One region of the Paenibacillus sp. FSL R7-0345 genome, then DNA from elsewhere that is predicted to be linked to it. Evidence: predicted binding sites of a transcription regulator. Region 1 holds the regulator's gene; the other holds the start of a gene.
What was found. The regulator NrdR, encoded in region 1, represses ribonucleotide reductase genes. The targets are predictions, from matches to a motif close to AACACNATATATNGTGTT.

Region 2: a site for NrdR is predicted at 975-992, ahead of NST84_RS10745 (adenosylcobalamin-dependent ribonucleoside-diphosphate reductase). Genes of this name have one in related genera too.

What each region holds. Positions count from the first base shown of each region.
Region 1 is NZ_CP152002.1:2,327,101-2,330,308, forward strand. Features, by position in the region: gene coaE (dephospho-CoA kinase) at 1-148, shown strand, start outside; gene NST84_RS09670 (lytic transglycosylase domain-containing protein) at 145-708, shown strand; gene NST84_RS09675 (alpha/beta-type small acid-soluble spore protein) at 790-1,008, opposite strand; gene nrdR (transcriptional regulator NrdR) at 1,173-1,649, shown strand; tRNA gene NST84_RS09685 (tRNA-Ala) at 1,888-1,963, shown strand; tRNA gene NST84_RS09690 (tRNA-Lys) at 1,980-2,052, shown strand; gene NST84_RS09695 (hypothetical protein) at 2,090-2,281, shown strand; gene NST84_RS09700 (transcriptional regulator) at 2,700-3,208, opposite strand, start outside.
Region 2 is NZ_CP152002.1:2,573,093-2,576,300, forward strand. Features, by position in the region: gene NST84_RS10740 (SNF2-related protein) at 1-777, opposite strand, end outside; gene NST84_RS10745 (adenosylcobalamin-dependent ribonucleoside-diphosphate reductase) at 1,111-3,208, shown strand, end outside.

The DNA of each region.
Region 1 (3,208 bases):
TCCAGAGCAGGCTGCAGCAAGGCTGGATGCCCAGATGGATATTGAAGAGAAGCGCAGGAGAGCGGATTATATTATCGACAACAGCGGTGAGACTGGTGCGACTGAGCAGCAGGTAGCGATTTTGTGGGACAGGCTGGGGCTGTCATGAGCTGGCTCCGTAAAAAAAGAGTGCTGCTCCTGCTGTTCATCGGCTTTACCGCGATCCTCTTTCTCGGCACCAACTGGATGTCATGGTTTTATCCTATTCATTATAAGAACGAAATCCGTAAGCATAGCAGCACGTATGAGACCGATCCGTTTCTGGTCGCGGCCATTATCCGCGTAGAGACCAATTTCAAGACAGGCCGAGAGTCCAAAAAAGGCGCCCTCGGGCTGATGCAGCTTATGCCGGATACGGCCAAATGGGCGCTTGAGATGGCCAAGCTGCCTGATGTATCGCTGGATGAGCTCAAGGAGGAGCCGTCAGCTAATATTGAGCTGGGCACCTGGTACCTCTCCTCACTGTCCCGCCAGTTTGACGGCAACCGTACAGCGGTTATCGCCGCATACAATGCCGGACCCGGCAAAGTACAGAGCTGGCTTGATGGAGGCGACTGGGACGGTACAGAGGCTTCAGTAAAAGATATCCCGTTTGGCGAGACCCGGCACTACGTGCAGCGCGTGATTTATTATTATAATCAGTACACGGAGATTTACAGCGAATTCTAAGTTTGTTGCATATAAAAAGAAAAGAAGCATTAAACGGCTTGCGGCCGTTTAATACTTCTTTGGCAAGCTTATGGGGACAGGTTATTTGTACTGACCTGCCAGGGATTGCTCGGCGATTGTTACAAGACGCTTAGTGATGTAACCACCGATCGAACCGTTTTCGTAAGAAGTTTTATTGCCTTGGTATCCGTCTGGGGAAAGAGTGATACCCAATTCTTGGGCAACTTCATATTTCAGTTGCTCCAATGCACCGCGTGAGTTGGAAACTACCAGGTTGTTGCTGTTGTTGTTTTGGCTCATTTCTGTTCACCTCCTATCGGTTGGTAACTGTATTATGTGCCGGACCCGCCAGATTCATAACAATAATAAAACGGTGTTTTCTGGAAAAAAATTTAACCTCTAAACAACGCTGCACATTCTGCCGCAACCATTACTATTACAGCAAAAGAGGAGTGGCCTTACTTATGAAATGCCCTTACTGCGATCACACGAATACCAAGGTGCTTGACTCGCGTCCGGCCAATGAGAACAAATCGATCCGGCGCAGGCGTGAATGCGAGCGCTGCAGCAAGCGCTTCACCACCTTCGAGATGATCGAAGAGACACCGCTGATCGTCATCAAGAAGGATGGCAGCCGTGAAGAGTTCAGCCGTGACAAAATCCTGCGCGGTCTGATTCGTGCCTGTGAGAAGCGCCCTGTGTCCGTTGAACGCCTGGAATCCATTGTGTCAGAGGTGGAGAAGACGCTGCGCGGCATCGCCCTGGCAGAGATTGAGAGCCGCCAGATCGGCGAGTTCGTGATGGAGCAGCTCTATCCGGTGGATGAGGTAGCCTACGTGCGGTTTGCATCTGTATACCGCCAGTTCAAGGACATCAACATGTTCATGAAGGAACTGAAGGGGCTGCTGTCCAAAGGGGATGGCGAGCTGGAGGGACTTTAGACATGCTGCAGCACCTGTGCAAAAAACTGCTTAGTGTTATGTAGAGCTTTGCAGAGGTGCTGCAGCGGTTCTTCCGGAAATAATGCGCCGAAAATTTTTTTGCAAAAGTGTTGACATAAGTAACAGATTTCTGTATTATATAGAAGTCGGCTACGAAATAATAAATAACACGACGAAGTGAGCTTAAATCTCACATAAGAATTTAGAATACATAATGTAGTTCTAAAACGGTTAACATGGGGCCATAGCTCAGCTGGGAGAGCGCATCGCTGGCAGCGATGAGGTCAGGGGTTCGATCCCCCTTGGCTCCACCAATTATCTTAATATCATGGACTCTTAGCTCAGTTGGTAGAGCAGTAGACTCTTAATCTATTTGTCCAGGGTTCGAGCCCCTGAGAGTCCATACTAGAAGAAACGGCAGACATGCCGTTTTTTTTGTTGTGTTTAGTGATGAAGAAAGCAAGAAAAATATCAGCTGTGCTCGCGGCATCAACGATACCAAAGACTCTAAAGACTTTAAAGACTTTAAAGACTTTAAAGACTCTAATGACACCACCACTACCACCCTCGGCACCAATGCACCAACTCCACTATTGCCTCCAACTACTCTCATGATGCCTGTCCCTAACTAACCGTTTTTTTTAATTTGCTTCTTCTCCAAAGCTAATATAGTACGACTCCCACATCCTAACGGACCGTACAGCCCTTATTTCCGCCATTTGGCATGCTGGGAAAATCTAACGGATCGTACGCCGTTATTTCCTCATATCGCAGCCTTTTTGAGCCGAAATGACGCAAATAAGATCATCTGAGTCCGTTAGCCGGAGAAAACACTCGTTTTAGCGGAAATAAGGACTCCTCGGTCCGTTAGCTTGCAGTAGCGGGTGGCATTTGTTGCGGTATCTGTTTTCAGGCACACAGATGTCGTAGCAGCATTATACATCCTTAGTGCAGTTTGCATGTCTAACGTTGTAGCCTATGCATCCTTGTGCAGTTTACCTACCAAATGTAGCGCATAGTTACAACTGTTAAAGCAGCCCAACCAACGGGTTAAACCTTCAATTGATACGTCCGATACCGCTGAGCTCCGCCACCTGTGATGTCTAACAGCTTTTGTTCGGCTAACTGATGCAAGATTCGTCTGGCATGCCGGTCCGTTACATGGAGATGATCTGCGAGCTCTTGAGGAGTGAACGACCTCAGCAGGCGTCTGGCATAACGTATTGTTTCTGCTTCCAGCCAAGTTAATGAAGAAGGCACATCTGTCGCAATAAATTTGCCGATAAATGAAAGAACCAGCTGCTGGCATTGCTTAGGTTCCTCTACAATTGAAGGATAAGCGATAGGAAGAAAGGTCCAGCCATCCAAAGCCAGCAGGGAATGCCGGCGGCATAGATCCTTGAACCGCCGAACATCAAGATCCCTGGCGTGCGGCCCATATCCCTGAATCTCTATTCCACCCTTTACTCCACCTGGCATATATGCCAAATCAAGATAACGGTAACCGTTGTTAAAATCACGTACCTCCCACTCCGGCAGCAGATGATCCAAATTACCGA
Region 2 (3,208 bases), 250 kb from region 1:
ACGTTTATCGACGACAAAATTGGCCGCAAAATCGCCCTGATTCCCGAGCTGACCCGGCTTCAGCAGTGTAATCAGATTAAACAGCTCACCGAGGTCGTTCTGCACAGGTGTGGCAGTGAGCAGCAGGCAGTATTTTTTGCGGAGCTGCTGTACGAACTGGTAATTGGTCGATTTCTTGTTCTTCAGCTTGTGGGCCTCGTCAATAATGAGCATGTCGAATTCGGAGCTTAACAGCAGCTCCTTATGCGGATCACGCTTGGCTGTGTCAAGGGACGCGACGACGATGTCGTTGCCCCAGGAGTAGGCTTTTTTCTGGGCGACGGCGGTGATTCCGAACTTGGCGTTAAGCTCACGGACCCACTGGAGCACAAGGGAGGCGGGGACCAGAATCAGCACCTTGCCCACCAGACCGCGCACCAGATATTCTTTTAAAATCAGACCGGCTTCAATCGTCTTGCCCAGCCCCACCTCATCGGCGAGAATGGCCCGGCCGGACATCTCAAACAATACTTTATGGGCGGTATCGAGCTGATGGGGGAGAGGCGACAGGCCGGACAGATGCTTCGTGCACTGCAGCTCGTCAAAGCTAGTGACAAGGCCGCATTGCTCACCCTGCACAGCCAGACGGGATAACTTCCAGTCGCCCCAGGGGCCGCCTTTTTCCAGCCTGGATTCCAGATCCTGCAGCCAGTTCCGTTCAAAGGATAGGGGAACCGGCAGCAGCGGGGCGGATATGCCTCCCTCCTGCGGTAAGGAATTGCGGGATACTTGCATCATGTTGCAGCCTCCTCCGGCAAGGTTTCATATCGGAATGCGTAAAAGTAGTATGCTCGTATTAAAGAGAATTCATAACAGAGACTAAAAAACCGCGAAATCAAGAGAAAAGGCGATCTGAATCTGTTTTTTCTGCGGAAAGGCTTCTATTTTCAAAAAGGAACTCTGTTACAATATGTGGTATAGTGATGAGGCATGTTGATACAATATATTGTTACAAAAGCTTGAATTGTTGGTGTACTGCTTATTTTTTGCAGTTGTTTTTATTGACAAGCTGGAGCAATAGCGTTACTGCAGTACCTGTGTTTACATATCACTTACCGGGAGGTTTTTGTATTGAGTACAGTGGAACCCAACCAGCGCCTTGAGGGCTTGAGCGAGAAAATATTTTTGGACCGTTATGCCTGGAAGGATGCGGACACGAATAATGCCAAGGTAGGCGATGTCGTGCTGGTGCTGACCAAGGATGACCCGAAATTTCCGACCAAGGAGGTCGGCGAAATTGTCGCGCGCAGCGGACGGATGGTGACCGTCAAGACCCGCAGCGGCGAGCTGGTGCAATCGGATGTGGAGAAGCTGACACTTAATATTGAAAAAACACCCGGGGAAATGTGGGACCGTCTGGCCGCAGCCATGGCTTCTGTCGAGAAAACGCCTGAGCTGCAGGAGGAGTGGACCGGCAAATTCCGTTCGATTCTCAATGACTGGAAGCTTGTTCCGGGCGGACGGATTGCGGCAGGCGCGGGGGCGAGCGAGGAGCTGACCTTATTCAACTGTTATGTGGTTCCTTCGCCAAAAGACAGCCGCGGCGGCATCATGCAGACCCTTTCCGAAATGACCGAAATTATGGCGCGCGGCGGAGGTGTCGGCATCAACCTGTCCTCACTGCGTCCGCGCCGGGCCATTGTCAGAGGCGTTAACGGCTCGTCCAGCGGCTCTGTATCCTGGGGCGGACTATTCAGCTACACAACCGGACTTATTGAGCAGGGCGGCAGCCGCCGCGGGGCGCTGATGCTGATGATCAACGATTGGCATCCGGATGTGCTGGATTTCATCACCGTGAAGCAGACAATGGGACAGGTGACCAATGCCAACCTTTCGGTATGCGTGAGCAACAGCTTCATGCTGGCTGTCAAAAAGGATCTGGACTGGGAGCTCGTCTTCCCGGACACCAGCGACCCGGATTACGATGAGCTCTGGGACGGGGATCTGGATAAATGGAAGGCGGCCGGCCGTGCGGTTATCCCTTACCGGACTGTAAAAGCGCGCGATGTGTGGCATACAATCATTGAATCGGCCTGGAAATCGGCGGAGCCGGGCGTTGTGTTTATGGAATACTATAACCAGATGTCGAACAGCTGGTATTTTAATCCGATTATTTGTACGAATCCTTGCGGAGAACAAGGACTACCGGGCTGGGGCGTCTGTAACCTGTCGGCGGTCAATCTTTCCAGGTTCTATGATGCGGAAAACCATGATGTGGACTGGGCGGATCTGGCGAGAACGACCCGTTATTCCGTCCGTTTCCTGGACAATGTTATCGACAAGACACCATATCATTTCCCGGAAAATGAAGCGAATCAGAAGCTGGAGCGCCGCGTAGGCATGGGCACTATGGGTCTGGCTGAGCTGATGATCAAGCTGAACATCCGTTACGGCAGCCCGGAATCGCTGGAGTTCCTGGACAAGCTGTATGGTTTTATGGCAAGGGAGGCCTATCTGGCTTCGGCAGAGATTGCCGGGGAGAAGGGCTCGTTCAAGGCTTTTGATGCAGAAAAATATTTGCAGAGCGGTTTTATGCGCAACATTACCGAGGTGTATCCGGAGGTCGGGAAATCTATCCGTGAGCATGGGATGCGTAACGTCACTGTTATTACACAGGCTCCAACCGGTAGTACGGGAACTATGGTTGGTACATCGACCGGGATTGAGCCTTACTTTGCCTTCAAATATTTCCGCCAGAGCCGGCTTGGCTATGACGAGCAGTTCGTGCCCATTGCCCAGCAGTGGCTGGAGGCCCATCCGGGTGAGGAGCTGCCGGAGTATTTTGTAACCTCGATGGATCTGTCCGCCAAGGACCATATCCGTGTGCAGGCAGCGATTCAGCGCTGGGTGGACAGTTCCATCTCGAAGACGGCCAACTGCCCGTCCGACTTCACTGTCGAGGAAACCGCCGAGCTGTACGAAATGGCCTTCGACCTCGGGTGCAAAGGCGTAACGATCTACCGCGACGGCAGCCGCGATGTGCAGGTGCTGGAAACGGCGAAGAAGGAAGAGAAAAAGGACGCACCTGCCGCAGAAGAACTTGCTGCTGAACCGGCCCCGGTGGCTTCTCCAGCTCCGGTAGTGGCAGTAAGCCCGGCACCGCAAGAAAGCGGGGGCGACAAACAATACAAAAAACGCCCGCACGTGCTGCGCGGCGCAACCTATAAGA